Regions from separate parts of the Geobacillus sp. LEMMY01 genome, predicted to be linked through region 2. Evidence: riboswitches for the same ligand, from Rfam matches in the RefSeq annotation. Region 2 holds a riboswitch; each other region holds the start of a gene.

Region 1 (10,229 bases), on a different contig from region 2:
ATCCGTGACGAGCTGACGTTTCATATGCCGAACGGTGAGGATAAGCAGCTCGAGTTCACAATGAAAAAAGGAGCGATCGACGGGTACCACCTGACGATTTTCCGCAATGTGAGCGAGCGGCGGAAAATCGAGCGCGAGTTGCGCGAAAGCGAGCAAAAGTTCCGGAGCATTTTCGATCATGCGATGGATGGCATTTTGCTTTGGGATGCGCAGCATCGGATCATCGACGCCAATCCGGTTGTCTGCGGCATTTTTTCCGCCGAAAAGGAGGCGCTGCTTGGCCGGATGGTGGTCGAGCTCGTTCCGGAGCGGGCGCGCCGCCAGCTCAATAAGCTGCTTCAACAATGCCAACGCACCGGCGAAGCGAGCGGCGAGGTCGAATTTTTCGACGAGGGAAAAGGGAGAATTATTGAGTTTTCACTGAAAAAGGAAGTGATTCCCGGCGTCGGGATGATGATGCTGCGCGATGTGACCGAGCGCAAGGAGATGGAGCTGCAGCTGCGCAAGTCGGATACGCTCAACGTCGTCGGGGAATTGGCTGCCGGCATCGCCCATGAAATCCGCAATCCGATGACGGCGCTAAAGGGCTTCATTCAGCTGTTGCAAGGAAGCATTGACGGCGACTATTCGATGTATTTTAATGTCATTATGTCGGAATTGAAGCGGATTGAGTCGATCATCACCGAGTTTCTTGTCCTAGCGAAGCCCCAGGCGGTGCAGTACAAACAAAATGATATCTGCAAAATTATGCAAGATACGATCGATTTGATCAGCGCCCAAGCGATGATGCACAACGTGCAAATCATCGCCGACTTCGAGCGCGGGCTGCCGCCGGTGTATTGCGAGCCGAACCAGCTGAAGCAAGTGTTCATCAATATTTTGAAAAACGCCATCGAAGTGATGCCAAAAGGCGGGGACATTACGGTGCGCATCACCCGCGCCGGGTGCTATGTGCGCATCTCCATCACCGACCAAGGATGCGGCATTCCAAAAGATAAAATCAAAAAGCTTGGCGAGCCGTTTTATACGACGAAAGAACGCGGCACCGGCCTCGGCTTGATGGTCAGCTATAAAATCATAGAAGAGCACCAAGGGAAAATTGAAGTGGAAAGCGAAGTCGGCGTCGGCACGACGTTCCATATCACGCTGCCGATCGAACGAATGGAAAGAGAGGACGACGATGACGATTGAATATGCAGTATACCGCTCAGAGCTGCTCGGCGACATTTACATCGCCTCCGACGGCGACGCGATTGTCAAAGTCGAGCTGTTTCCAGAAGAATGGCGCGCGTTCGCCGGCGAACATCCGGCTGTCAAAAGCCAGTCGCCGCTTCTTGAACGCGCGCTTAGGCAGCTGGATGAGTATTTCCACGGTCGACGCCAAGCATTTGACTTGCCGCTGAAGTGGAAGGGAACAGCCTTCCAAGAAGAGGTGTGGGCGGCGCTTTGCCGCATCCCGTATGGCGAGACGGCGACATACGCTGACATCGCCGCGCAAATCGGCCGCCCGAAAGCGGTGCGCGCCGTCGGCCAGGCAAACCGGGCGAATGAACTGTCGATTCTCGTTCCGTGCCACCGTGTTGTCGGCAAAAACGGCGCTCTCATTGGCTATGCCGGAAGCCGCACCGATGTGAAGGCGAAGCTGTTGGAGCTTGAGCGGCGCTACAAGCAGAGAGGCGGTTGCTTTTCAGTTCGCGGAACAGGCATCGGTTCGGGCGGCGTTGCGCGCAGACGAGGAAAGACACAGACGCTGCGTTGAGCAGGCGGGAAGGAAAGTGCCTAGCCGCTTGCCTAGAAAAACGCGTCTGCCCCCGGGGGCGACATCCACGGGGGCGGAGATCGGGCGTTATTTTTTTTGCCAATGCGACAAGGCGAGGGCGCCGACTAAAATGGCGCCTTTTATAATGTCTTGGGCGTAATACGGAACGTTCATCATCGTCAAGCCGTTCAGCAACACGCCCATTAAAATCGAGCCGAACAATGTGCCGATGACGTTCGGCTTGCCGGCGCCAAAGACGGAAAAGCCGATGTAGGCGGCGGCGACGCTGTCCATTAAAAGCGAGGCGCCGGCCGACACTTGCCCGGTGCCGATGCGCGAGGCAAGGACGATGCCGCCTAAGGCCGCAAAAAACCCGCTGATGACGTATGCATATGTCCGATAGCGGTTGACCGGGATGCCTGAGAGCCTTGCCGCCTCGCGGTTTTCCCCGGTCAAATAAAAGAGGCGGCCGGGTTTCGTGTACGTTAAAAACAGATGAGCGGCAATGACGACAAACAGCATAAGCAAGACAGAAAACGGCACGCCGAACAGCTCTCCTTGGCCGATAAATAAAAAGGAAGGAATGAATTTGCCCGGCGCCGTGCCGCCATCGGGCAGCGGCATGTCGTTGTAGATCGAAAACCCTTTCGTATAGGTGAGCTGCACGCCGTTAATGGCGTACATCGTCGCCAACGTCGCGAGCAAGTCCGGCAGCTTGAATTTGACGATCAATAGCGAGTTCAAAAGCCCAACAGCAATGCCGAGCAACAGCGGCACGAGCAAGGTGACGAAAATTTCTTGGCGATATAAAACGAGCGCCGCTGCGCTCGCGATCGTTGCTAGGCTCACCGTCGAGCCGACGGACAAATCGAAGCCATCGACGATGAGCGAAAACGTAATGCCGATCGCCACGAGCGTCACGATCGAAATGGACCGCAAAATGTCACTGAAGTTTTCATACGTAAAAAATCGGTCTTGCGTGATGCCGAAGTAGGCGATAACGGCAAGAATGGCCAACAAGGTGCCGTGTTTATACAACAATTCAAGAATGGACGGCGCCGTTTTTTTCGACGGCGTCGCGGAAACGGCTGGCTGGCTCATGGATCTCACCTCCGCTGCAATAGTAAACGAGCTGTTCATACGTCAGTTCAGCGGCCGGCAGGCGGGCGAGCAACCGGCCATCGACCATGATATAAACTGTGTCACAAACTTCCAGCAGCTCATGAAATTCGCTTGAGAAATACAACACCGTTTTCCCTTGATCGGCGAGGGAGCGAATGATGGAAAACACCTCTTGCTTCGCATGGACGTCGATCCCTTTGGTCGGTTCGTCAAACAAAAAGACGCGTGCGTTTGTGTTGAGCCATTTGCCGATGACGACTTTTTGTTGATTGCCGCCGCTCAAGTGGCGAACGACGGTGGTGCTTGACGGCGGATGAACACCTAGCGAGCGGACGAGCCCGTCGGCTTCAGCCGCTTCTTTCGCCCGGCTGATCCATTGCCAGCGCGACAGGCGGGAAAGAAGGCGGACGGTCAAGTTCGTTTTCACTGACTCGGGCAAAAACAACCCTTGTTTGCGCCGTTCTTCCGGGATGAGGCAAAGGCCGGCGTCGATGGCTTCATAAGGCGATGAGAACACATAGCGTCTGCCATCAATCTCCCACTCGCCGGATGTGTTCCGGTGGGCGATGAGGCTTTCGGCAAGCTCCGTCTTGCCGGCGCCGACGAGGCCAGCGATGCCGACGATTTCGCCGCGGTGGGCGTATAGGTCGACTGTTGTCTCGGTTTTGTCGATCAAAATTCCGCGGGCGGCAAACGCGATGTCGCTTCCGTATGTGCGTGCTTGTTTCGCGGCGGCGGTCCGCTTCGTTCCAGTCATATGAAGGACGATGTCCTCAAGCGGCAGGCTGCGGGCGCCGCCGTGATAGACGACGCGGCCGTCGCGCAAAATCGTCAGCCGGTCAGCGATCTCCTGAACTTCTTTCAGCTTATGAGAGATGTAAATAAAGCCGACGCCTTGCTGCTTCAGTTCATCGATGATGGCAAACAGACGCCTTGTTTCCGCCTCGCTTAAGGCGGCCGTCGGTTCGTCTAGGATGATATAGCGCGCGTTGGATGACAGCACTTTGGCGAGCACAATCAGCTGCTTTTCATGGAGCGAGCAGTCGCGAACCAATTTCGTCGGCGGCAACGACAGGCCGACGCGGCGAAGCAGGGCGGCGGCCCGCTCTTTTTCTTGACGCAACGAGCGAATCGGCCGTTGCTTCACATGGACGAACTCGTCCGCCGCTACATTTTCGTAAATCGGCAAGCCGGGAAAGAGCGCTGTGTCAACTTCTTGAACGACGAGGCCGATGCCGGCTTGTTTTGCTTCGCGCGGCGATGAAAACGTGTATATCGTACCGTCGATCGTGATCGTACCAGCATCGGGCGGAATGGCGCCGGCTAAAATGTTCATGAGCGTGCTTTTGCCGGCGCCGTTCATGCCTAAAAGGGCGTGAACTTCGCCCGGGCGGACGTCAAAGTTCACGCCGTCAAGCACGCGCACGGCGCCAAACGATTTTTCCATGCCCCGCATTGACAACCCGTTCATTTTTTGTTCACCTGAGCCTCCAACGTTTTCATCCACGGCGAGATGGCGACATTCGATTGCCCCCAGCCCGGAATGTATTGCGATAGCTCATTCATCGACACTTGTTTGTCCGGAAGGTCGGACCGTTTCACTAAATGCGGCTCGAGCGAGTAAATGTTCGGCGTTTTTTCGCCGGCAATTTTTTGATACGCGAAGCGCACTTGGACGCGGCCGACTTCGGCTGGGTCGGTCGCCGTTGTCGCCACCCACGGGCTGTTCGGTTTTTGGATCATTTGCAAGTCTTCATCGCTTAAATCGATGCCGTACACTTTAATTTCCGTGCGCCCGGCTTGCTCGATGGCGCGCGTCGCCCCTTTGGCGAACTCGTCCCAAGTTGCGAAGACAGCGTCAATGTCGCCTTTGTTCGGATATTTTTTCAAAATCGCTTCCATCTGCGTTTGTGTGTCCAAAGCTGTGTTGGCGCTCGCCGTGCCGAACTTGGCGATTTCTTTAATGTTCGGATAGCGTTTTTTGAACGCGTCATAAATGACATGGCGGCGTTCCATCGGGGTAAAGCCGCCGACCCAAATCGTGACGATGTTGCCTTCCCCGTTTAAGTCTTCCGCGAGCGTTTTTAATGTTTTCCAAGCGAGGCTGTAGTCGTCTTGGTCGATGACGGTGACGCCCGGAATGTTTAGGTCGTTATCAAATGCGACGACCGGGATTCCTTTTTCGACCGCTTTTTTCACCGGACCCTCGAGCGCATCGGCGCGGCCGTGGTCAAGCAAAATGGCGTCAACATTTTGCGTAATGGCCGTCTCGACGTACGATGCCATTTTCGTCAAATCGTTGTCGGCGTTGTAAATTTGCACTTCGCCGCCGAATTTTTGCACTTGTTCTTTGACGCCGGCGATGTATTGCGATGAGAACGTGCCGATCGACATTTGCATAATGGCGGCGATTTTCACCGGCTTTTTCAGCTTTTCCGGAATGGACGCTTGCTCGTCGCTTGTTGCCGTCGAGTGGCTGGATGTCGTTTCCGTTTTGTTGTTTGTGGTCTTCGCTTCGTTGGCTGGCTTGGAGCTCACGGCATCTTGCTCGTTTGTGCAGCCGGCTGAGATCGAGAACACGGCAAAGAAAAGAAGAAAAAGGAAAGATAAGGCCTTAAATCGCTTCATGTTGCTCCTCCTTTGTGAATAATGATGGCAGTGTTGCGTTGTAGTCGCCGCGGACGATGCCTTTTTCGGTGATGATCGCGGTAATGAGTTCGTTTGGCGTCACGTCAAACGCCGGATTGTATACGTTGACGCCTTCCGGGGCGATGCGCACGCCGGCGATGTGGGTCACTTCATCCGGATGGCGCTCTTCGATCGGGATGTCCGCACCTGTTTTCGTCGCCAAATCGATCGTGGACAACGGCGCAGCGACGTAAAACGGAATGCCAAACGACTTCGCGAGCAAGGCCAGGCCGAACGTGCCGATTTTGTTCGCCGTATCGCCGTTTTGCGCGATCCGGTCGGCGCCGACGATGATGGCGCCAATGCCTTTCGCCTTGATCGTTTGCGCTGCCATGTTGTCGGTGATGAGCGTCACATCAACGCCCGCTTGCATCAGTTCCCAAGCGGTCAGGCGCGCCCCTTGCAACACCGGCCGCGTCTCGAGAGCGTAAACGGATAGTTCAATTCCTTTTTCTTTCGCCAAATAAAACGGGGCGAGCGCCGTTCCGTAGCGGGCGGTGGCGATCGAGCCGGCGTTGCAGATCGTCATCACCCGATCGCCCGGACGAAAGAGCGACAACGCGTATTCGCCGATGCGGCGGCACACATCCTCATCTTCCACTTGAATGCGGATCGCCTTATGGATGAGCGCCGTTTTTGCCTCGTTGACGGAAAGGGCGTCGGCCGCAACGGTGACGAGCCGATCGAGCGCCCAAAACAAGTTGACGGCGGTCGGCCGGGCGCTGGCTAGGTAGTCACGATCTCGTTTCAAGCGGCGGCGGAATTCATCGAGCGATTCGGTGTCATAGCTTAAAGCGGCAAGCGCCAGGCCATAGGCGGCGGTGATGCCGATCGCCGGCGCGCCGCGCACTTTCAGCGTGGCAATCGCCTCATAGACGTCTTCCAGAGTGTGCAAGTCGATATATTCGATGATGGACGGAAGCTTTTGTTGGTTTAAAATCGTCACATGTGTCTCGCGCCATTCAACGGAGCGTGGGATGGCAAAGGTGCTCATCGCCATCTTCCTTTCTCTTTTTTTGGTTTGTCCGGGTCAGCGCCGCGCATCTTGCATCGAGACCCGGACGATTGTATGTCATTATCGTTCCGTTTCGGCAAACAGCCGGCGGAAGCCGTCTGTTCCCGTCAATTCAGCCCGCTCTACGATCAAGCGGCGGCCGAGGCGGAGCGCATGCCGCTTGGCAGCAAGGCGCACCTCTTTTTGCTCAATGCCGTCAAGGTCGGCGACGTGGGCGAGGCCGATCGTCCGGCGGATGACTTCGCAGCCGGCAAAGCCGACGGCGTCGATGAACGCGTGCCGAAGCACGTCCTCGAGCAAGCCCGGCGTCGCGGCGTACGTTTCCACGCTCTCGGTGCGCCAAAGGTTTGAGAACACGGACGCAAAGACGTCCCATGTCCGGTTGATGTGGTCAAAGAGCGGTTGGCGCTCTAATTCAGGGCGGGACAACGCATTTAACAGCAAATTGGCGAAAAATTGGCCAAGGTCAAACCCGATCGGACCGTAAAAGGCGAATTCCGGGTCGATCACTTTCGTTTCGTCATCGCTGGCGAAAATGCTGCCGGTATGCAAATCGCCATGCAAGAGCACATCGGCTTCGGTTAAAAACTTGCGCTTCAGCTTTGCTGCTTCTAGGTGGAGGCGGTCATCGCGCCAAAGCGCTTCAACGTCTGGGCGCAATTCGTCTTCAAAGTTGTTCGTTTCATGGTCAAAAAACGGGTCGGTGAAGACGAGGTCTTCGGTAATTTTGCACAGTTCCGGATTGACGAAGCTTTGCGCCAATTTCTTTTTCTCTTGCTGGTTCATGCCGAAGTCAGACGTATAAAACGCCGTTTTGGCGACAAACTCGCCGATATGCTGGGACAAAAGCGGATACGTTTTCCCTTCGATCAGCCCTTTGCGGGCGATTTGCAAACGGGATAAGTCTTCCATCACCGTAATGGCGAGCGATTCGTCAGAATAGTAGACTTTCGGCACGTATTGCGGCACGTAGCTCGCAAACGTGCGCAGCGCGTTGCTTTCAATGACGGCGCGCTTTAACGTGAGCGGCCAGCTTTCGCCGACAACTTTGGCGTACGGCAACGCTTGTTTGATGATGACGCCTTGTTTCGTTTCTTGATCGACGATATGAAAGACAAGGTTCAAGTTCCCGTCGCCGATCTCGCGGCATGCAAGCGGCGCCCCGTCGCGGAATAAGCCGAGGCGGACAGCGAGCGCCACCGCCTTCGGTTCGGTCAGCGGTTCGTAAACCGATGTTTGAACAGTGGTCATTTCCTTGTTCCCCCTTTTTTCATTTCGCTCGTTTTCAAATGCCGGTTCTGACGCGCGCTAAAAACTCGGCGTTTCCGGCAAATGAAAAAGCCTCTTTCGCATACGGAAAGAGGCTTGAAGATTCATTCGTTCTTCGCGCCTCTTATCTTTCAGAAAGACATCGGTCTTTCTGTTGGACTTAGCACCGTGCCCTGCGGAAGCATGACGCTTCCGGCGCCGCCCTTGGCGTGCGCCCTATCTCACGATAGTATTACGGTCGGTTGCTGGGCTTCATTGGGCCAATTCCCTCAGCCAACTCTTGATAAGAGTACCGATTTCTCGTATTCAGTTTTTGCAATTTTCACGATGTTATCAATCGTTTGGTTGTTTGATTCGAATGATACATGGTCGATCAATCGATTGTCAATACGTTTTGAAAAATTTTTTTGCCGCTTCGTAGTCATGCGGCCGGCGGTCGGCAAACACCGGGATGCGCGTACGGACGTCCGCAACGAGTGCAGGATCAATGTCCGCCGCGACAATGCCAGGCTTCTCATCCGCCTCGGCGATCACTTCGCCCCATGGGTCGATGATGAGCGAATGGCCGGCGAACACGTTGTTCGGGTCGCGCCCCGCCCGGTTGCAGGCGATGACGTAGCATTGGTTTTCAATCGCCCGCGCCATCAGGAGCGTCCGCCAATGGTGCAGGCGGGGAAGCGGCCATTCGGCGACGACAAAAAGCACTTCCGCCCCAGCCAAAACATGGGCGCGAATCCACTCCGGAAAGCGGATATCATAGCAAATGACCCCGGCGCATGAAAGCCCGTCGAGCGAAAACAAGCCTAAGCTGCTTCCCGGCTGCAAATACAAATGTTCATCCATCAATTGGAACAGATGGAGTTTGCTATATTCACTGACGATTTGACCGCTCCGGTCAGCTACGATCATCGTGTTCGTCACGCCGGTTGTTGTTTTTTTAGCGACCGAGCCGGCGACGAGATGGATGCTGTGTGCTTGCGCTAGGCGGGAGGCGAACGCTTTCGCCCGTTCGGCGCCTTCGTCGGCAATCTCATCTAGGCGCGTCAAATCGTAGCCGGTCGTCCATAATTCCGGCAGCACGATGATATTCGCGCCGTCCTTGACGGCCGATTCAATGGCGCTTTCCGCGCGCCGTTCGTTTTCGTTCGGGTCGCCAAACGCAATGTCAAGCTGAAGGCAGGCGATGCGGATCGTCATGAGTTTTCACCTCGAAAAAATTTTGCTTTACATTTTGCTTTTTACGATATATGATGTTGCACTAGAATTTCAAGAATTTTTTAAGAAGGTGTGGGCGATGACGATCGAAATTCCTTTTTCCGAGCTGCTTGAGCAGTTGCCGAAGCAATTTTTCGCCTCGCTTGTCGCGAAAGTCGGGGAGAAAATCAAGGCCGGATGCGACGTGATCAATTTAGGGCAAGGCAACCCGGATCAGCCGACGCCAAAGCATATCGTTGAGGCGATGCAGCGGGCGGCGGCCAATCCGAAATATCATAAATATTCGCCGTTTCAAGGCTACTTCTTTTTGAAAGAAGCCATCGCCGCGTTTTACGCGCGTGAATACGGGGTGAACATCGATCCAGACCGCGAAGTCGCCATTTTGTTCGGCGGCAAGGCCGGGCTTGTCGAGCTGCCGCTTTGCCTCGTCAACCCGGGCGATGTGGTGCTTGTCCCGGATCCGGGCTATCCGGACTATTGGTCGGGGATCGCGCTTGCCCGCGCGCGGATGGAAATGATGCCGCTTGTTGCGGAAAACGGTTTTTTGCCGGACTATGAAGCCATTCCGGCGGCAGTGGCCGACCGAGCGAAGCTCATGTTTTTAAACTATCCGAACAATCCGACCGGCGCGACGGCGACAAAGGAATTTTTCGCGGAGACGGTGGCGTTTGCCGCCAAGTACGGCATTGCCGTCGTGCACGATTTCGCTTATGGGGCGATCGGCTTTGACGGCCGGAAACCGGTCAGCTTCCTGGAAGTCGATGGGGCGAAAGACGTCGGCGTCGAAATTTATACGTTTTCGAAAACATACAATATGGCCGGCTGGCGTGTGGCGTTTGCCGTCGGCAACGAGCGGATCATTCGGGCGCTTGAGCTGCTTCAGGATCATTTGTATGTCAGCTTGTTCGGCGCCATCCAGGAAGCGGCCGCTGCTGCGCTCCTTGGTCCGCAAGATTGTGTCACGGAGCTGGTCGCATTGTATGAGGCGCGCCGCAATGCGTTCATCGCTGCGCTCTGCGAGATCGGCTGGGAAGCGCCGGCGCCATCCGGGTCGTTTTTCGCTTGGCTTCCGCTGCCAAAAGGCATATCATCCGCACAGTTTGCCGACATGCTGCTTGAGCGGGCGCATGTCGCCGTCGCACCGGGCATCGGGTTCGGCGA
Region 2 (10,229 bases):
TACTCGCACCCCGAGCGGACGAGGCGATACACTTCGGCAAAATTCCCGGTATAATACGGATCAGGCACATCGTCTTTTTCCCGGTCGGGAACAAAGTCAAGCAACCGGGCGAGCACCGCTTTCGAACGGGAGCCAGCCAATCGGCGCAAATCGTTCAAGTTGGCTGCGTCCATGGCGATGATGTAATCAAATTCTTCCAAGTCACGGTGGTTCACTTGCCGGGCGCGGATGCCGGAGTAGTCGATCTTGTTTTCAGTCAAAACCCTTCTTGTCCCCACATGCGGCGGCTCACCGACATGCCAGCTGCCTGTTCCCGCCGAATCAACGACAATCAGCCCGTCAAGCCCCCGCTCTTTCACCAAATGGCGGAAGACCGCTTCCGCCATCGGCGATCGGCAAATGTTTCCAAGACAAACAAACAGCACTTTAATCATCCAAACAGCCACCCCTCTCGCTATGTCCACGGTGCTTTCCACCGTTAGTTTTCCTTCTTTCCTTTTCATCTAGCCCCTTTTTGGCCCTAGAAGGAAGGTCGGTGATGTAACGAAAAAACACTCCAGGGGGGAGCTTTCGCGAATGGATCAACAACTCTTCCGCGCGTTCACGACAACCATTTTGAAGAAAACGCGGTGTTTCACCAACCTTCTACACTGGCACTATGCATGTGCACCTACATTTTACCACATCATCCGTTTTTCATCAGAAAAGCAAGCCATGCAATCTCTCCCCATTCTTCCTGCACCTATGGTACAATACATAGTAACTTGCCATGAAAGGAGCAAACCAATGGATTTATCAAAACGGTCGGCGGAAAACGTCGCCTACATGATCGAACAGCTGAAGCAAAAGTTGAAAGTGCTGAACTTGGATGCCATCAAGCCGTCCCATTTTTCCGAGGAATGGTACGATGAATTGAGAGACATTTACGAGATGGTGATGAAACGCGAGACGTTCAGCCCAAGCGAAATGCAGGCGATTGTCGAAGAGCTCGGAAGCCTGCGCAAAAAATAACGTTCCCATCTGCTGCTAGGCAGGCAATGCAGCTGTTTCGCATAAAAACAATTCCTATCGAAAAACTATGATTGACATTATCGTCAATTGTGCTAAAATTTTAATCAATTAAATGACATGCGTTGCATACGTTGCTCGGGAGTGAGGGAGGAATTGGCTCAATGAACTCCGACAACCTGCCACCTATAGCAAAGTGCCAATTCCAGCTAAAGAAGATCTTTAGTAAAATAAGGGGCGCCCTTTCTCCCGCTCTTTCTGGTTAATGCAAGGAAGGATTTTTGCCGCCGAATTGCCGTTTGGCCGCTATATATCCGACTAATTATGTGGATTTTCTTTGATTTTATGAGGAGGAGAAACCGATGCTCACGTATGATCAGTGGGAAACGGCGGAAAAACCGTCTTTTCCGTTCGATAATGAAACAAAAGGGGCTCTTGACGTCCTCGCTTGGGCGTATCGCGAATACGGCGATGAGATCGTATACGCGTGCAGCTTCGGTGTTGAGGGGATCGTGCTTATTGATCTCATCTCCCAAGTCAAGCCGGATGCGGAAATCGTATTTTTGGACACTGGTCTGCATTTCCGGGAGACGTATGATACGATCGCAAAAGTGAAAGAGAAATATCCGGCGCTTCGCATCGTGATGAAACAGCCGCGCCTAACGTTAGAAGAACAAAAGGCGCAATTTGGCGACGAGCTTTGGAAACGCGACCCGAACAAATGCTGTGAGCTGCGCAAAGTCATTCCGCTGCGCGAGGTGCTGACCGGGGTGACGGCGTGGATTTCCGGCTTGCGCCGCGAACAATCGCCGACGCGGCGGCATGTCGAGTACATCAACAAAGACGACAAATTCCGTTCTATTAAAGTTTGTCCGCTCATTCACTGGACGTGGAAGGATGTATGGAATTACGTGTATCAACACAACCTTCCGTACAATGTACTTCATGACCACGGCTACCCGAGCATCGGCTGCGCCCCGTGCACGACGCCGGCTACAGATCCGAACGACTTGCGCTCCGGGCGCTGGGCCGGCCAAGGGAAGACGGAATGCGGTCTTCATCTCGCTTAAGGAGAGAAAAACGATATGCTCCTTGCCATTGCTTTGATCGCATCCTTTTTCTTCGCCATGAACATCGAGGCGAGCGGCGCGGCGGCCTCGATGGGCGTCGCTGATGAATCGGACGCCATTCCGATTCGTCAAGCTGCTGTTTGACAGCGACGTCTATACGGTCATCGCCATCTTGAGCGTCTGCTTGGCGACGCTTGGCGTCATCAGCTTAAAAAAACGGTCGCCGAAGAAGAACGTTCGCTTCACGAACATGGCGGCGGCATTTAATTAACATCTATCAATCTAGGAGGTTATGAACATGAGCTTAAGCACCCCGCATGGCGGTACATTAATCAATCGTTGGAATCCGGACTATCCGCTTGATGAGGCGACCAAAACGATCGAGCTCTCCAAAGCCGAACTGAGCGACTTGGAGCTAATCGGAACGGGCGCCTACAGCCCCCTCACTGGTTTTTTAACGAAAACGGATTACGACGCGGTTGTTGAAACAATGCGTCTTTCTGACGGCACCGTCTGGAGCATTCCGATCACGCTTGCAGTGACGGAAGAGAAAGCGAAAGAGCTTTCGGTAGGCGACAAAGCGAAACTTGTTTATGGCGGCGACGTCTACGGCGTCATTGAGATTGCTGACATTTACCTCCCGGACAAAACGAAAGAAGCGAAGCTCGTTTATAAAACGGATGAACTTGCTCACCCAGGCGTGCGCAAACTGTTTGAAAAGCCGGATGTGTATGTCGGCGGGGAGATTACGCTTGTCAAACGGACCGACAAAGGCCAATTCGCCGCGTTTTATTTTGATCCAGCGGAAACGCGGAAAAAGTTTGCTGAGTTTGGCTGGAACACCGTTGTCGGCTTCCAAACGCGCAATCCGGTTCACCGCGCCCATGAATACATTCAAAAATGCGCGCTCGAGATCGTTGATGGCCTGTTTTTAAACCCACTCGTTGGCGAAACGAAAGCGGACGATATTCCGGCTGACATCCGGATGGAAAGCTATCAAGTGCTGCTGGAAAACTATTACCCGAAAGACCGCGTTTTCCTCGGCGTCTTCCAAGCTGCGATGCGCTATGCCGGTCCGCGTGAAGCCATTTTCCACGCGATGGTGCGCAAAAATTTCGGCTGCACGCACTTCATCGTCGGCCGCGACCACGCTGGTGTCGGCAATTATTACGGTACGTATGATGCGCAAAAAATCTTCTTGAACTTTACGGCTGAAGAGCTTGGCATTACGCCGCTCTTTTTCGAACATAGCTTTTACTGCACGAAATGCGAAGGGATGGCATCGACAAAAACGTGTCCGCATGACGCGAAATACCATGTCGTCCTTTCCGGCACGAAAGTTCGTGAAATGCTGCGCAACGGCCAAGTGCCGCCGAGCACGTTCAGCCGTCCGGAAGTGGCCGCCGTCTTGATCAAAGGGCTGCAAGAACGCGAAACGGTCGCCCCGTCAGCGCGCTAAAGGAGGATCGCGATGAGCACGAACATCGTTTGGCATCACACATCGGTCACAAAAGAAGACCGGCGCAAGCGCAACGGCCATCATAGCGCCATCCTTTGGTTCACCGGGCTGTCCGGCTCCGGCAAATCGACGGTGGCCAACGCCGTCTCCAGACGACTGTTTGAGCTCGGCATTCAGAATTACGTCTTAGACGGCGACAACATCCGGCACGGGCTCAATAAAGATCTCGGCTTTTCCGCCGCCGACCGGACGGAAAACATCCGCCGCATCGGCGAAGTGGCGAAGCTGTTTGTCGACAGCGGCCAGTTTGTGCTGACGGCGTTCATCTCGCCGTTTGCCGAAGACCGGGCGCTCGTCCGCCGCTTAGTCGAAGAAGACGAGTTCATCGAAATTTACGTCAACTGCCCGCTTGAAGAATGCGAAAAACGCGACCCGAAAGGGCTGTATCAAAAAGCCCGCCGCGGGGAAATCCGTGAATTTACGGGCATCGACTCGCCGTACGAAGCGCCGGAAGCACCGGAGCTGACGATCGAAACACACCGTTATTCGGTTGACGAATGTGCCGAGCAAGTGCTCGCCTACCTGCGCAAGCGAGGAATGATCCCGGCCGCGAAAACAGACTAATTCCCTCATCCCCTGCCAAAAAAGAACGGGAGGTCATTTGACAAGGTCGTTTTCATCCCAAGGCAGACCATTTACAATAAAAGCAGCCGAGCATCCATGCCGCTTTCCGGCGGCTGGCTGAATCATGCACGAAGGGGCTGAAACAACGATGGGCAAAGTGTATCTTGTCGGCGCCGGCCCCGGCGACCCGGAACTCATTACCGTCAAAGGATTAAAATGCATCCAGCAGGCGGATGTCATTTTGTACGACCGTCTCATCAATGAAGAGTTGCTTTCATATGCCAAGCCGGACGCCGAACTCATCTTTTGCGGCAAGCTGCCCGGCTTCCATGCCATGCAGCAGGAAACGATCAACCATGCGCTCGTCTGGCATGCCAAAAAAGGAAAAACGGTCGTCCGCTTAAAGGGCGGCGATCCGTTCGTGTTCGGGCGCGGCGGCGAAGAGGCCGAGGCGCTGGCCAAACATGGGATCGAATTTGAGATCGTTCCCGGCATCACCTCCGCCATCGCGGCGGCGGCTTATGCCGGCATCCCTGTCACCCATCGCGCGTTCAGCTCAAGCGTCGCCTTTGTCACCGGGCATCGGCGCGACGGAAGTCGTGACGAGATCAAATGGGAAAGCCTCGCCAAAGGCATCGATACGATCTCCATTTACATGGGGGTTCATCACTTGCCATACATTTGCGGCCAGCTGATGAAATATGGAAAAGCGCCGGAGACGCCGGCGGCGGTCATCGAATGGGGAACGACAACTGCTCAGCGCACCGTCACCGGCACGCTCGCGACGATCGCGGCCGTCGTCGCCAAAGAAAACATCCAAAATCCGAGCATGATCATTATCGGAGACGTCGTCCGGCTGCGGGCCAACATTCAATGGTTTGAGCAGTTGCTCGCGTCATCCGCAGCCGCTGGCGCAACATCGTGAGGCGATGGCGATGGAAGCTGTTTTGTACGTCAGCCACGGCAGCCGCATTGCCGCTGCGCGCCATGAAGCGGCGCGTTTCGTCGAACAGTGCCGGAGGACCATCGATATTCCGATTCAAGAGCTATGCTTTGTCGAGCTCGCGGAACCGGACATTGTCACCGGCGTTGACCGTTGTGTCGCCCAAGGGGCGACACGCGTCATCGTCGTTCCGCTTCTCCTTCTTTCCGCAGGGCATGCCAAACACGATATTCCAGCGGCATTGGACATCGCGAGACGGCGCCATCCGTCCGTTGATATCCTCTGCGGCGCTCCGTTCGGCGTCCATGAAACAATGATCGACATCATTATCGACCGCATCAGCGAACAGTCCGCACCGCTTGACGGCGAATCGATGATCCTTCTTGTCGGCCGCGGCAGCAGCGATCCCGACACGAAACGCGACATGTCCGCCATCGCCGCACTTTTAAAAGAAAAAACAAACGTGCCGCACGTGGACGTTTGTTTTCTCGCTGCCATCCGCCCGACGCTTGATGAAGGGCTCGAACGAGCCCATGCATCGGCGTATCGGCGTGTGTTTGTCGTCCCGTACTTATTGTTTACCGGCGTCTTAATGAAAACGATCGAACGGAAGTTGCAAGGGTTCTCTGTTTCCGACAAGCAGTGGCGTTTATGCTCTTACCTAGGCTATCACCCGCGGCTTGTGCTGCACATTCAACAACAAGTATCATCGCTATCATCCGTAAAAAAAGGAGCTTGAACCATCAAGCTCCTTTTTTCATGTACTTTCGACCTCATCTATTATATGATAGAAGCAGAACAACCGTGATAAAGGAGGACTCATCGGCGTGAAAAGAGTTCATGTCATCGTGGAAGGGCGCGTGCAAGGCGTCGGGTTTCGATACTTCGTCCAACACGAAGCATTGAAGCGCCAGCTGACCGGTTGGGTGAAAAACAATGATGACGGAACAGTGGAAATGGAAGTTCAGGGGAATGAAAGCGCCCTTCAACTCTTTTTGAACACCATTGAAGCCGGAACGATGTTTGCCAAAGTCGCCCGCATGCACATCGAGCCGCACGATGTCCGCCCCGATGAAAAACAATTTCGCATTATGTACGGGAGCGGCTTTTGACAACTAGGCTCATCCCCTCAAGCAGCGGCCTTCCCGGCTTTTTCAGCCATCGAGCCGACAGAAGCGCCGGCCCGCTCGCCAAAATCCGAAGGGACAGCGTCTCCCTTGCTTTTCTGACCGCCAAACCAAAAACGGTGCTGCCTTTCCCGCTCTTCTCGCCGCTCGATTACGCCGGCCGCAAATGCGGCGCTGCATAATGGAAACATGTTTCCAAAATGGCCATGTTCGCCTGTTCATTTTTTCGCCGCGCTTCGCGACAAAGCGGGTCGAACACGTCGACAGCGGATGGCGGGTACTCGCCGCATATGTCTACGCCGAGCACTTTTTTATGGAATAAGAGCAATCGGAGGCAGGCGAGCAGCCGGGATAGCGGAATCACTCCTTGATCCCAGTTCGTGACCGCGTCTTCGCGGCGAAGAGCGTCTTTATCGATGCTGATATAGATGCTTCCGGTCGGGATGGTCTCGATGAGCGCTTTTGGCCATTCATCATGATCATCAAATGGAAGAACAGTCATGTTCGGAGATAAACGGAGTTGATGCGAAGAAGCAGTTGGGCCAACGATAACGACTTTTTGCAGCCGCGGATGCTTAAGTGCATAGGAGACCCATGAGCCGCACGAAATGACATCATCTCCTTCTTCAGCATCCGTATGGCGGTCAAAAAGAACGAGCGTAAACGGTTCGTTGATCTCTTTAAGCAATAAATATGTGACATAATGGTAGTTTCCGCTGCCGATCAGCACCGCCCCGCGCTTCCGCCGCCGCTCAAGCCGCCGCTCAATTTCAGCAAGCGCCACTTCGCTGCAATACAAATTCGTCTCCGGTACATCAGTGAGATCGACCCATTCGTGCGGAAACTGAAACAGCCGCTTTTGCGGCCGGTACACGCCGTCAAAATTAAGCATCGTGACACCATTGCCTTGAAACCCCATCGATCATCACCTTTCTTTCGTTGAATCAGCATTCAACGCTTTGTAGGTGCGGATGAGTCCAAGATGTGTCTCTATTTTGATTATACAATAGAAGTCGAAATATTTCCGCTCACACGCCTCGGTCATGTACAATAATAGAAAAACAAACAGCAAGGAGGGAGCCGCTTGCAACCGATCGACACGGCCGCCGTGCAAGAGGCGCTGAATCGTTTTGCCAATCGTGACGTGTATATTCATTTGGAAACGACGAACGGAGCATACGCCTCCCATCATAACGAAGGCTTTTATTCCGTCGGCGCCTACATCCGCAACGCCTGCATCCGCTTCACCCGCGGCAAGATCACCGGCCCCGGGCCATACCGCGTCGGACTGAAGCTTGATCTTGGCTGGGTGTACGCAGAAGGGCTGACCCATTGGGAATGGACAGAAAAAGGACAATTACTGTTGGCAGGCCATGATGATCAAGGGAAATTGGCCGTCGCCCTCGAACTAAGCGACGAACCGTTTGTGTAAGGAGGGAGTTCCGTTGAACGAACGACATGTGCTCGTTGTTTTTCCCCACCCAGACGATGAAGCGTTCGGCGTGTCGGGAACGATTGCCGAGCATGCGCAAAACGGCACGCCGGTGACGTACGCTTGCTTGACGCTCGGAGAAATGGGGCGCAATATGGGCGTGCCTCCGTTTGCCAACCGCGAAACGCTTCCACACATCCGCAAGCAAGAACTGGAGGAAGCATGCCGCATTCTCGGCATTCATGATTTGCGCCTGCTCGGCTATCGCGACAAGACGGTCGAGTTTGAGGATGAAGAAGAGCTGGCTGACCGGATCGCCGCCATCGTGGCGGAAACGAATCCATCGCTTGTCATTACGTTTTACCCCGGCTACAGCGTCCACCCCGACCATGATGCGTGTGGAGCCGCTGTCATCCGCGCCTTAAAGCGCTGGCCGAAAGAAGAACGGCCAACCGTCCATTGCGTTGCGTTTGCGAAAAACTGCGAACAAGACCTTGGCCAGCCGGATGTCGTGCGCGATGTCAGCTCGGTGATCGATACGAAGCTGGCCGCCATTCGCGCCCACCGTTCGCAAACCGAAGGACTGATGCAGGCGGCATCCAAACGCGGCGATGCGCTTGCTTGGCTCAAAACGGAACGGTTTTGGACGTATCGGTGGGATGACTAAACGTATACAGGCGCCGGCCGCACCTCCAAGCTGGCTGAACCGGCACGGCCGGCCCGCCGCCGAAAAAAGGAAGCCCGCCTTTCACGTGAGGCTTGGGCGCCTTTTTCGTTGGCATAGGCAGTGAAGAAAACACCAGCCCGCCCAACCGAATCCGGAACAGGCATTGTTTCCGCTGGAATGTTTCAGATGGGTTGCAATCCGAAAGCGGCCTCGGCGGCCAGATCCCCTTTCAGCACGGTGACGGCTTTTCCTTCGAGCTGAACCCTCTCGCCTGCCACCATCACCCGCACAATGCCGCCTCGGGCTGAAGCTTGGTAGCCGACTAACGTCGTTTTCCCAAGCTTGTCCGCCCAATACGGCCCGAGGCAACAGTGAGCGGAGCCGGTAACCGGGTCTTCCGGCACACCGAGAGCTGGAAAAAAGGCCCGCGATACAAAATCCATTTCTTCTGCCGTTGAACGGCTTGTCACAATGATGCCGCGCGCATCTACTTCTTGAAGCAGGCGGAAATCCGGGGTCAGTCTGCGTACCTCCTGTTCTGAGCCGATTTCCACCAAATAATCGAACCGGTTGCGCCCGATAAACAGCGGTTCAGCTGGCAAGGCACCAACAAGCGCAGCAGGAGGCGACTCAACCCGCACTGGCGTTTCGTTCGGAAAATCGAGCCGAATCCAACCATCGTTGTTTATAGCCGTCAATACTCCGCTGTTCGTGAAAAAGGCAATCGCTTCATCTCGGCGGTGTTCCCCGCGCTCCCACAGCACATGGGCACTCGCCAAAGTTGCATGGCCGCACAAATCAACCTCTGCTTTAGGGGTAAACCAGCGCAGACGATAGCCGCCCTCATGTGGAACTAAAAAGGCCGTCTCAGACAAATTCATTTCTGCGGCAACACGCTGCATCCACTCATCCCCAACCGGCTGCGGCAACAAGCAGACGGCTGCCGGGTTGCCGGCAAACGGCCGGTCGGTGAACGCATCGACAATATACATCGGAATGTTCATTGCTCTTCCCCTCTTTCCCCGTTTCGTTTTTTTTCGTTCGCCAATAGCTGAGCCAACTCTTCATCCCATCGGCCGCGCTGCCGGAAGGAATCAGCAGCGAGCGCCTGAAACAGCCGCTTCCGTCCCTCGGCGTCCTCCACTTCGCGCAATACGATGCCGCGGGCCCGTTGCAAAAACTCAAGATACGGCCTGTACTCTTCGCCATACTTCTCCTCAAGCTCGCGGCGAATGCGGCGAGCAACCGCCGGACTTGCCCCCCCGGTCGACACGGCAATTGTGAGCGGACCGCGGCGGACAACAGCGGGAACGTGAAAATCACACCGCTCCGGATCATCCACGACATTTACGAGTTGACCGGGTGCTGCTGCTTGCGTCACCGCTTCATTCACCTTGCGATCGTTCGTCGCGGCAATCACCAAAAAGGCCCCCGCCAAATCGTCTCGGTCAAACCGCTTTTTCTTCCAAACGATCATCCCCCCCGCGGCCAACGCTTGAAGCTCCGGCTCCGCTTCAGGCGCAATCATCACGATTTCCGCCCCTGCCTCTAACAATCCATGAATTTTCCTTGCCGCCACCTTCCCGCCGCCGACAACGACCGCCCGGCGGCCGCGAAGCTGAAGAATCACTGGATATCCCATCGCTTTCTCCTCCCGCAATACAGACGCTCCTTTGGCCGGTTTTGGGCCCGATCCTCTCGACCAACGAACACGGCTCTTTTCCTTGATCGCTTGCACTCGAGCTGTGAACTGTTGACGAAGCCATTGTCCGCCGCAACATTCGCTGAAAAGCAAGATGAAGAAAAAAAGAAGCCGTGCATCGAACACGGCCTTTTTCTTCATTATATCATCCTTGTTTCACTTCCTGAAGCCATTTCGCCAACCGTTCATTTTTCTTT
Region 3 (10,229 bases), on a different contig from region 2:
GCCGTCTTCGCCGCCTTCCGCGTTGTCGTTATTGTTGCCGCCGCATGCCGCCAAAGCGAGCACAAGAATGGCAGCGAGCAAAACACCCAACCATTTCTTCATCGATCGTTCCTCCTTTATCGTTTATCTATTTTCGAAGTGACAAAGTCACCGATCAACTGAATGACAAACACAATGACTAGAACCAACACGGTCGCAATAAACGTCACATCGTTATGGTTGCGCTGGAACCCTTCCAAATACGCCAAGTTCCCAAGCCCGCCGGCGCCGACGACCCCAGCCATCGCTGTATAGCTGACGAGCGACACCGCAGTGACGGTAATGCCGGAGACAAGCGCCGGCAATGACTCCGGCAGCAACACTTTCCAAATAATCGTCCACGTTGAGGCGCCCATCGCTTGGGCTGCTTCGATGACGCCTTTATCAATTTCGCGAAGAGCGATTTCGACCATGCGGGCATAAAACGGCGCAGCCCCAATGACGAGCGCCGGCAGCGCCGCATTGGCGCCAAGCATCGTCCCGACGAGCCATTTCGTAAACGGAATGAGCAAAATAATTAAAATAATGAACGGAATGGAGCGGAAAATATTGACGAATGCGGCGATGACCGCATTGGCCGCCCGATTCTCCCATAGGTTGCCCTTTGATGTCAAAAATAAAAGCAATCCGAGAATGATCCCGAGGACGAAAGTGGCCGCCACCGCCACTCCCGTCATATACAGCGTCTCGACCGTCGCCGCCCACATCGTCTCCCATTGCACGTTCGGCAGGAGGTTAGCGAGCATCGTGAATCACCTCCACCGCCACTTGCTGGCGTTGAATATAGTCAAGCGCCCGGCCGATTTCATCCTTCGCCCCGTCGAAGTGCACGAACAGCACCCCATAGGCGCCTTGATGGGTTTGCGAAATTTTTCCTTGCAAAATGTTGACATCGACGGCAAACTGGCGCACCACTTCGGTGATGAGCGGCTTTCCGGCGGCCGCGCCGACGAACGTCAGCTGCGCGATCAGCCCGCTCGGGTATTGGCCAAACAAATGGGAAATCGCTTCTTCTGTCTCCTCCGGCTCGATCAGCTGCTTGACAAACCGTTTCGTAATCGGCTGCTTCGGATGGCGGAAGACGTGCAGCACTTCTCCTTGCTCAACGATTTTGCCGCTTTCCATCACCGCAACGCGGTCGCAAATTTTGCGGATGACGTGCATTTCATGGGTGATGATCACAATCGTGAGCCCGAGCCGCTTGTTGATGTCGACAAGCAAGTCTAAAATCGCATCGGTCGTCTGCGGGTCCAACGCCGATGTCGCCTCATCGCACAGCAAGACTTTCGGGTTGTTGGCGAGCGCCCGGGCGATGCCGACCCGCTGTTTTTGTCCGCCGCTTAGCTGCGACGGGTATGCATCCTCGCGCCCGGAAAGGCCGACAAGCTCGATCAATTCATCAACCCGCTTGTTCCGCTCCTCCTTCGGGACGCCGGCAATTTCAAGCGGAAAGGCAATGTTTTCCCGGACCGTGCGCGACCAAAGCAAGTTGAAATGCTGGAAAATCATCCCGATTTCTTGGCGCGCCTTGCGCAGCTCCCGACCTTTGATGCGCGCCATATCGCGCCCGGAGACGATCACTCGGCCGCTCGTCGGCTTCTCGAGCCCGTTGAGCAATCGGATGAGCGTGCTTTTCCCCGCGCCGCTGTAGCCGATGATGCCGAAAATTTCCCCTTCGCGAATCTCAAGCGACACGTGGTCGACGGCCGTGACCGAGCCGTTGGCGGCTTGATATATTTTCGTCACTTGTTCGAGTGTAATCATCGTTTCACCTTCCTTCCCCCAAGGCGGCAGAGCGCAAAAAGAAAACCTTTCTGCCCGCAGAGAACAGAAAGGTATTGTGCACCATTCCGTCTCTTATCTCTCAAAGCAGGCCGCTTTGTGTGAATTGGCACCATTTCAGCAGATGCGCTGACGGTTGCCGGGCTTCATTGGGCACATCCCTCCACCTCTCTTGATAAGAGCGCAACAATCGCCTATTCAATTGATTACGAGTGTGATTGTATCATTGCTTGTCGAATCGTGTCAACATATTTTTTATCCGACGTGCCGATACGGCTTGGCCAAATGGAGGAGCGACTCAAGCAGCAACATATGGCGGAAGCTTCCTGACACGTACACTTCACGCAGCCGGACGAGCTGCTGCAACTTCAGTTCGCCGTTTAGCAAGGACGCGAGCGCTTCTTTAGAGCCGCGCACCGTCAATGTTTTCCGTTCATCGTTTTCCATCCCTCTAGCGGCTGATTCCTTGCCGATCAACAGCAAGGCGGTTTCGTCATCGCTTTCAAACCGAACACACAGTTGCTCATCCGGCACAATCGGCAACAAATGGCGCAATACTTGCATCCGTTCCACGAACTGCCCGACCAATTCACGCACTTCCATTGAACATCCTCCCCCTATCTCTCCTTGTCTCCTTAATATTTCCATGCAAAGGGGGAAGAATCCTTTACAAAAATCTCGACAACCGTGATGGCGAAAAGGCACTAGTTTTGTCATTTCCCAAGAAATATGTCAAACGGCGTCAAAAAAAGCAAATCGTCAGTGCGGCAAACGGGCTTGAATCACTTCGTACAAATACGGAACGGAATGAAAGGCATACCACTTGCCTGCGATCGTTCCGTCCCTAAAAAGAAGCAGGCAAGGAACGCTTTCAATTTTCCACTCAGCCGCCTGCTCAGGGATATAGTTGATGTCCGTTTCGTAAAACGGCAGCGCCGGAAACAACTGTTCCACCACAACAAGCATTCGCTTCGCCAGCTGGCATGTACCGCACAGCGGTGTATACAAATAAAGGGCTAGGAGCGGCTCGTCTCTCACAACCCGTCTGATCTCTTTTCGGTCAATCGGTTTCACTCGCCTCTTCCTCTCATGAGCGATTCGATGCGGACGTCGAAATGAGCGCGCAACAGTACTTGCGCCAAATGCCAATGCGGGGCGGTCGCCACTTCGCGATACGCCCGGTCAATGTAAATATGCTCTGCCTCTGGAAACATACGGCGAAACTGCCGGCGCAATTTTTCCCCCGCCTCATCGGCATCGGCCAACACGTATACATCGTATCCTTCCAGCTCATCAGCCAGCTCCTCAAGGCGCGCATCACTGATCGTGCCGTTTGTGCAGACGATGACGACCGGTTCGTTCAGCACCGCCGCCACCTTTTGCTTGTCTGATCTCCCTTCGACGATGATCACTTTTTCCGTCCGTCGCATGTCCGACCCACCTAACTTCAAAGAGGATACTATTATTGTATGTCCTGCGCCGGCCAAATGTTGAAAAAGAAAAGCAACGGCCATCCACCGTTGCCTTCTTCACATCATCCCGCTTTCCCGTCACAATCGACATCTATTGCATCTTTTGATCCGGTTCAACGGTAGCGGTCGCGTCTTTCAACATTTTCATATCGGGTTGTCAACTCGACAGACGCCCCCGAAGCAGAAGGGCTGATCCGTCGCCCAAGCAGCCGAGCAAGCCGCCGGTCAGCTTTCCGGTCTCCCAGCCTGTACTATGGATGAACATCGGTGGCAGCGTCAGCGCGAGCACCTCTGTTCCATCAAAATTTAGTATGTATATCGGGTTCCGGAATCAAAGCGAAAGCGGCACGAACTTATCCTTCGTTGATCATCGCCTCGTATTGCTCGGCCGTCAACAAATTGTCGATTTCGCTCAAATCTTTCGGTTTGACGACGATCATCCATGCTTTGTCATACGGCGATTCGTTCACATATTCTGGATTGTCGTTCAGCGCCTCATTCACTTCGACCACCGTGCCGCTGACCGGCGCGTACAGTTCCGAAACGGTTTTCACCGACTCGACGCTGCCGAACGGCTCGTTCGCCGTCAGCTCCGTTCCAACTTCCGGCAGTTCGACAAAGACGATGTCGCCCAACTCCGATTGGGCAAAATCGGTGATCCCGATCCGCACGTTGTCTCCTTCCACGCGCACCCATTCATGTTCTTTCGAGTAACGAAGTTCTTTCGGCGTGTTCATCGAATCCCTCCATTGCGACAAAATGTATTCCTTTTCATCATAACCGATTTTCCGCAAAAACTCACCGAATCCGCCCTATTTCTCAAAAAATTTTTTATGTCGCCGCCGGCGGCCGCTGAGCGAAAAACGCCTCATACTCCTGTTCGCGAAATCCGACAACAACCCGCTCGCCATCCGTTAAAATCGGCCGTTTCACCAGCATTCCATCGGAGGCGAGCCAGTCAAGCATCTCCTCTTCCGAAGCGCGATCTAGCTGATCTTTCAGCCCGAGCTCGCGGTATTTCATCCCGCTCGTGTTAAAAAATTTCCTAAGCGGCAGCCCGCTTTGGCGGTGCAAACGGGCGAGCTCCTCTTTCGTGAGCGGCTCGTCGACTAAGTGCACCGTCCGCACGTCAACGCCGTGTTCATCGAGCCAACGCTTCGCCTTTCGGCACGTTCCGCATTTTGGATACCAATAAAACGTCAGCGCCATCGCCATTCCCCCTTTTTAACAGTGTTGGATGATCCATCATCCGCGGCCGAGTTGAGCGCTGTCACATCCGCTTCACCCAAACTGAACGCCCGCTTCTTATAACAAGAAGTACCAGGCCATGCCTGGTACTTCTCATTATCACACAATATACCGTTCCGCTTCAATGAGCGCGGCGGCCGCTTCGCGTTTTTTCGCGATCACGTTGATCGGCGTATGGCGCGTCAGCCGGCGGAGAGCTGCGAGCATCATCCGAAGCGTATCGCCTTGTTCGACGGCGACGAGTGTTTCTTTCGCATGGGCTTCAATTTCATTGAACGCTTCTTGGCAGAAAATTTGCGTATACAACACTTTTTGTTTGTTTTTCTCCTCACCGCTCGCTTGAATCGCTTTTTCCGTGCGCAACAAGGCTGACTCCATCGCGTAAATGTTCGAGACGATGTCGGCGATGTTGACAAGCACTTCTTGCTCTTCTTCAATGCGCTGGCCATACTTTTGCGCCGCTAAGCCAGCCACCATCAGGGCGATTTTTTTCGCGTTGCGCACAAGGTATTTCTCTTGATCAAGCACACCCGAACCCGGCTCTTCCGCCGTCATCATCATCAGCTCTTCTTGCAGCTGCTGCGCTTTTTGGAAGAGCGGCAACTCGCCTTTTACCGCCTTTTTCAAATACATGCCCGGCACGAGCAGGCGGTTGATCTCGTTCGTCCCTTCAAAAATGCGGTTGATGCGCGAATCGCGGTAGGCGCGCTCGATTTCGTACTCTTGCATAAAGCCGTACCCGCCGTGGATTTGCACGCCTTCGTCAACGATGTAATCGAGCACTTCCGTAGCGAAAAACTTGTTCAACGAGCATTCGATCGCATATTCGGCGATCGACTTCGCCACTTCCTTGCCATCTTTCGCTTTTTCCGCATCAAGCAGGCCCATCCGTTCATCGAACAAACCGACCGTGCGGTAAACCGAGCTTTCGGCGGCATACAGGCGCGATGCCATGGTCGCGAATTTTTCCTGCGTGAGTGTGAATTGGGAAATCGGCCGTTTGAATTGCTGGCGCTGATTGGCGTATTTGAGCGTGATCTCCAACGCCCGCTTCGCGCCGCCGACCGCCCCTAACCCAAGCTTGTAGCGGCCGATGTTCAAAATGTTGAAGGCAATGACATGGCCTTTACCGACTTCACCGAGCACATTTTCTTTCGGCACCGGCACATCTTGCAAAATGAGCGTTCTTGTCGACGAGCTTTTAATCCCCATTTTCTTTTCTTCCGGACCAGTCGAAACGCCCGGGAAGTCGCGTTCCACGATGAACGCGGTGAAATGCTCGCCATCAACTTTCGCATAAACGACAAACACATCGGCAAAGCCGGAGTTCGTGATCCATTGTTTTTCCCCGTTTAGAATGTAATGCGTGCCTTCCGCGTTTAATCTCGCCGTCGTTTTCGCGCCAAGAGCGTCAGAACCCGATCCCGGCTCCGTCAAGGCGTAGGCGGCGATTTTTTCGCCGGTCGCTAAATACGGCAAATATTTTTGTTTTTGTTCTTCCGTGCCAAACAACACGATCGGCAGCGATCCAATGCCGACGTGCGCCCCGTGCGAAATCGCAAAACCGCCGGCGGGCGCCATTTTTTCCGCAATGATGGCCGAGCTGACTTTGTCTAGGCCCAAACCGCCGTATTCTTCCGGAATGTCAGCGCTTAACAAGCCGAGCTCGCCCGCTTTGCGGAGCAATTTCACTGAACGGTCAAACTCGTGGTTTTCCAAATGCTCGAGCTGCGGCAACACTTCGTTGTTGACATACTCTTCCGTCGTTTTGGCGATCATATGATGTTCGTCGGTGAAATCTTCCGGCGTAAAGACGCGCTCCGCCGGAATGTCTTCAATCAAAAAGCTGCCGCCTTTGATCGCTTCTTCCATCGTTTTGGCCATCGTTGATTTCCTCCCCCGAAATAGATCGTGATTGTCCGGGCGGCAACGCCGCCCAGCAGTGCTTTCCTCATCCGAAAAATCGCGAAACTACAGCAGCTCAAACACGCCAGCCGCTCCCATGCCGCCGCCGATGCACATCGTGACGATGCCGAACTGCACGTTGCGGCGCCGCATTTCGTAAAGCAAAGACAATGTCAGCTTCGCGCCCGTGCAGCCGAGCGGATGGCCCAGCGCAATCGCCCCGCCGTTGACGTTGACGATGTCCTCATCCAGCCCAAGCTCGCGGATGACTTGGATGGCTTGCGAGGCGAACGCTTCGTTCAGCTCGATCAAGCCGATGTCGGACAGCTCAAGGCCGGCCAGCTTCAATGCTTTCGGCACCGCGGCAACCGGGCCGATCCCCATCACTTCCGGCGGCACGCCGGCGACCGCAAACGACCGGAACTTGCCGAGCGGCTTCAAGCCGAGCGACTCCGCTTTTTCGCGGTCCATCACCATGACCGCCGCCGCCCCGTCGCTCATTTGCGACGCGTTGCCGGCGGTGACGGTGCCGTTTACCGCAAACGCCGGGCGCAGTTTCGCGAGCGTTTCCATATTCGTGTCCGGGCGCACGCCTTCATCTTGTGCAAAGACGACTTTCTCTTCAACGAGTTTGTTGCCTTCCACTTTGCGCACCACGACTTCCACCGGCACGATTTCTTCATTGAATTTTCCTTCAGCAATCGCCTTGGCGGCGCGCTGATGGCTGCGCACAGCGAACGCGTCTTGGTCCTCGCGGCTGACGCCGTATTTTTTCGCCACTTGCTCGGCGGTGTGCCCCATCGACATGTAGTATTCCGGCGCCTCCTCAGCCAAGCGAGCGTTCGGGCGGACGACATGCCCCATCATTGGCACCATGCTCATCGATTCAACACCGCCGGCGATGACCGTATCGGAATGGCCGAGCATCACCCGTTCCGCCGCATAGGCAATCGCCTGCAAGCCGGACGAGCAATACCGGTTGATCGTGATCGCCGGCACGGTATACGGCAGCCCGGCGAGCGCGCCGATGTTGCGGGCGATGTTCAATCCTTGCTCCGCCTCGGGCATCGCGCAGCCAATAATGAGGTCATCGATATTTCCCTCATAATTTCCTGCACGTTTTAACGTTTCTTTGACGACGAGCGCCCCTAAATCATCCGGCCGCACATGGGCGAGCGTCCCTTTTTTCGCTTTGCCGACCGGTGTGCGCGCTCCCGCGACAATGACCGCTTCTCTCACGCCAATCCCCCCTTGATCTCCTCCGCTTTAGTTGCGGAGCGGTTTTCCTTTGACAAGCATATGCTGCATGCGCGCTTGCGTCTTCGGCTCGCCGATCAAGCTTAAAAACGCCTCGCGCTCAAGATCAAGCAAATATTGCTCGTCGACTGCCGTCCCGTACGGCACCTTGCCGCCGGCTAGAACATACGCCAATTTTTTCGCGATTTTCAAATCGTGCTCGCTGATGTAACCGGAATGGAACATCGATTGGGCGCCAAGCAGCATGGCGGCATAGCCGCTTTCGCCGGCAACCGGCACTTTTTTCCTTACAGGCGGCCGGTACCCTTCCTCATACATAGAGAGCACCGCCTGTTTCGCTTCATACAGCAGATGGTCGCCGTTCATCGTGATGCCGTCGCGGTGATTCAAGAAACCGAGTTCGCGCGCTTCCGCCGCTGAAGTGGACACTTTCGCCATGGCGATCGTCTCAAACACTTTGGCGGCGATTTTGACGTAGTCGACGTCCACACCGTTTGGCAGGCTGTTTAACTGTTTGATGTACAGCTCCTTGTTGCCGCCGCCTCCCGGAATGAGGCCGACGCCGACTTCAACAAGCCCGATGTACGTCTCGGCCGCCGCTTGGATGCGGGAAGCCGCCAAGCTCACTTCCGCCCCGCCGCCTAACGTCATGGCAAACGGCGCGACGACAACCGGCTTCGGGTTGTATTTCATTTTAAGAAGCGCTTGCTGGAACTGGCGAACGGCAAGTTCCAATTCAAAAAAGTTTTCGTCTTGCGCCTCCATGAGCATCATCGCTAAGTTTGCGCCGACGCAGAAGTTTTTCCCTTGGTTGCCGATGACAAGCCCTTTGTAATTGCGGTTGACTTCCTCAAGCGCCTCGTTGATCATTTGGACAATGTCCGCGCCAATCGCGTTGTTCGGCGAATGGAACTCAAGAAGCGCCACGTCGTCGCCGAGGTCAATGAGGCTTGCCCCTGCGTTTTTCTTAATGACCCCGCGCGCCTCTTTCAGCCGGCGGATGTGGATGACTTTTTCGTTTTCTTCTACTGTTTTATACCCGCCCGGCGCATAATAGAACAGCCGGCCGTTTTCCGTTTTATAGAACGATGTGGCTCCGTCGGCGAGCATGTCCGTGATCCACGACGGGATGTCGCGCCCTTCCGCCTGCATTTTGCGCACCGACTTCTCGAGGCCGATCGCATCCCACAGTTCAAACGGACCTTGCTCCCAGCCGAACCCCCACTTCATCGCCTGATCGATCGCCACGATGTCGTCGGCGATCTCCCCGACAAGGCGGGCGGCATACAACAAAGTCGGCGCGATGATGTTCCAAAGGAGCGTTCCCGCGCGGTCGCCATCGGCATACACGAGCGTTTGCAGCTTGGCGGCCGTTCCTTTCGCTTGTTTCGCCATTTCCACTGCCGGAGTAGCGAGTTTTTTGCGGGGCTCGTATTGCATCGTGACATAATTCAGCTCCAAGATGTCTTTTCCTTGTTTGACGAAAAAGCCTTGTCCAGATTTGCTGCCGAGCCAGCCGTTTGCGAGCATCGTCTTCATAAACTCCGGCACACGGAACGCTTCTTTTTCTTCCCCATCGACGTTTTCATACACGTTGTTGGCGACGTGGATGAATGTATCGAGCCCGACGACATCAAGCGTGCGGAACGTTGCGCTTTTCGGCCGGCCGATGAGCGGCCCCGTCACCGAATCGACCTCGCCGACGCTGTAGCCGCCTTGCATCATCTCGCGGACGGTGACGAGCAGCCCGTATGTGCCGATCCGGTTGGCGATGAAATTCGGCGTATCTTTCGCCATGACGACGCCTTTGCCCAGCACGTCTTCGCCGAATGTCTTCATGTAAGCGACGACTTCCGGATCCGTATGCTCGGTCGGGATGATCTCAAGCAGCTTCAAATAACGCGGCGGGTTGAAGAAATGCGTTCCTAAAAAGTGCTTTTTGAAATCATCGGAACGCCCTTCTGCCATCGCGGCGATCGAGATGCCGGATGTGTTCGAGCTGACGATCGTCCCCGGCGCCCGCACCTCGTCGACGCGAGCGAAAACCTCTTTTTTCACCTCCAGCTTTTCAACAACCGCTTCAATGATCCAATCGACTTCCGCGAGCCGGTGGAAGTCGTCCTCAAAGTTGCCCGTTTCAATCAAAGCGATGTTGTCTTTGGACATGAGCGGCGCCGGCTTTTGCTTGAGCAGCCTTTCAAGCGCCTGATTGGCGAGGCGGTTGCGCACTTGTTTATGCTCGAGCGTCCAACCTTTTGCTTCTTCCTCTTTCGTCAATTCCCGCGGCACAATATCCAACAGCAGCGTCGGAATGCCGACGTTCGCCAAATGGGCGGCAATGCCTGATCCCATGACGCCGGACCCGAGCACCGCGGCGCGCCGAATGCGTTTTGCCATTCTTGTTCCCCCTCACACCATTGAATGAATGGTCATTCATTTTTTGGTGAAAAAAATATCGTTGAAACCGCTCTCTATAACTAAATATATAGTATGTTGGTAATTTTCGCAACATATTTGCCGCACATT

The links. A riboswitch is a leader RNA that binds a small molecule or an ion and turns the genes downstream of it on or off. The one in region 2 is predicted to bind S-adenosylmethionine.
Region 1: another riboswitch for S-adenosylmethionine. It lies ahead of mtnK (S-methyl-5-thioribose kinase); the one in region 2 lies ahead of B1A75_RS08435 (phosphoadenylyl-sulfate reductase).
Region 3: another riboswitch for S-adenosylmethionine. It lies ahead of B1A75_RS07555 (methionine ABC transporter ATP-binding protein); the one in region 2 lies ahead of B1A75_RS08435 (phosphoadenylyl-sulfate reductase).

The regions. Positions count from the first base shown of each region.
Region 1 covers NZ_MVKA01000007.1:86,983-97,211, reverse strand. The annotation lists gene B1A75_RS05180 (PAS domain-containing sensor histidine kinase) at 1-1,191, shown strand, start outside; partial or broken gene B1A75_RS05175 (methylated-DNA--[protein]-cysteine S-methyltransferase) at 1,181-1,672, shown strand; gene B1A75_RS05170 (ABC transporter permease) at 1,847-2,860, opposite strand; gene B1A75_RS05165 (sugar ABC transporter ATP-binding protein) at 2,802-4,352, opposite strand; gene B1A75_RS05160 (sugar ABC transporter substrate-binding protein) at 4,349-5,509, opposite strand; gene mtnA (S-methyl-5-thioribose-1-phosphate isomerase) at 5,496-6,563, opposite strand; gene mtnK (S-methyl-5-thioribose kinase) at 6,645-7,835, opposite strand; SAM riboswitch class I at 7,975-8,143, opposite strand; gene B1A75_RS05145 (carbon-nitrogen family hydrolase) at 8,238-9,050, opposite strand; gene B1A75_RS05140 (pyridoxal phosphate-dependent aminotransferase) at 9,148-10,229, shown strand, end outside.
Region 2 covers NZ_MVKA01000014.1:4,162-14,390, reverse strand. The annotation lists gene B1A75_RS08445 (low molecular weight protein-tyrosine-phosphatase) at 1-434, opposite strand, end outside; gene B1A75_RS08440 (DUF1128 domain-containing protein) at 787-1,011, shown strand; SAM riboswitch class I at 1,141-1,245, shown strand; gene B1A75_RS08435 (phosphoadenylyl-sulfate reductase) at 1,371-2,078, shown strand; gene B1A75_RS08430 (phosphate transporter) at 2,094-2,222, shown strand; gene B1A75_RS19295 (hypothetical protein) at 2,182-2,349, shown strand; gene sat (sulfate adenylyltransferase) at 2,377-3,537, shown strand; gene cysC (adenylyl-sulfate kinase) at 3,550-4,161, shown strand; gene cobA (uroporphyrinogen-III C-methyltransferase) at 4,310-5,086, shown strand; gene B1A75_RS08410 (sirohydrochlorin chelatase) at 5,097-5,843, shown strand; gene B1A75_RS08405 (acylphosphatase) at 5,932-6,216, shown strand; gene B1A75_RS08400 (arginase family protein) at 6,383-7,150, opposite strand; gene B1A75_RS08395 (YojF family protein) at 7,316-7,663, shown strand; gene bshB2 (bacillithiol biosynthesis deacetylase BshB2) at 7,677-8,330, shown strand; gene B1A75_RS08385 (PhzF family phenazine biosynthesis protein) at 8,513-9,334, opposite strand; gene B1A75_RS08380 (precorrin-2 dehydrogenase/sirohydrochlorin ferrochelatase family protein) at 9,331-9,972, opposite strand; gene B1A75_RS08375 (PX domain-containing protein) at 10,178-10,229, opposite strand, start outside.
Region 3 covers NZ_MVKA01000012.1:8,500-18,728, reverse strand. The annotation lists gene B1A75_RS07565 (MetQ/NlpA family ABC transporter substrate-binding protein) at 1-102, opposite strand, end outside; gene B1A75_RS07560 (methionine ABC transporter permease) at 117-785, opposite strand; gene B1A75_RS07555 (methionine ABC transporter ATP-binding protein) at 775-1,803, opposite strand; SAM riboswitch class I at 1,894-2,003, opposite strand; gene B1A75_RS07550 (sterol-binding protein) at 2,077-2,424, opposite strand; gene B1A75_RS07545 (thioredoxin family protein) at 2,581-2,895, opposite strand; gene B1A75_RS07540 (toprim domain-containing protein) at 2,892-3,251, opposite strand; gene gcvH (glycine cleavage system protein GcvH) at 3,647-4,030, opposite strand; gene B1A75_RS07530 (arsenate reductase family protein) at 4,125-4,502, opposite strand; gene B1A75_RS07525 (acyl-CoA dehydrogenase family protein) at 4,641-6,425, opposite strand; gene B1A75_RS07520 (acetyl-CoA C-acetyltransferase) at 6,513-7,685, opposite strand; gene B1A75_RS07515 (3-hydroxyacyl-CoA dehydrogenase/enoyl-CoA hydratase family protein) at 7,713-10,100, opposite strand.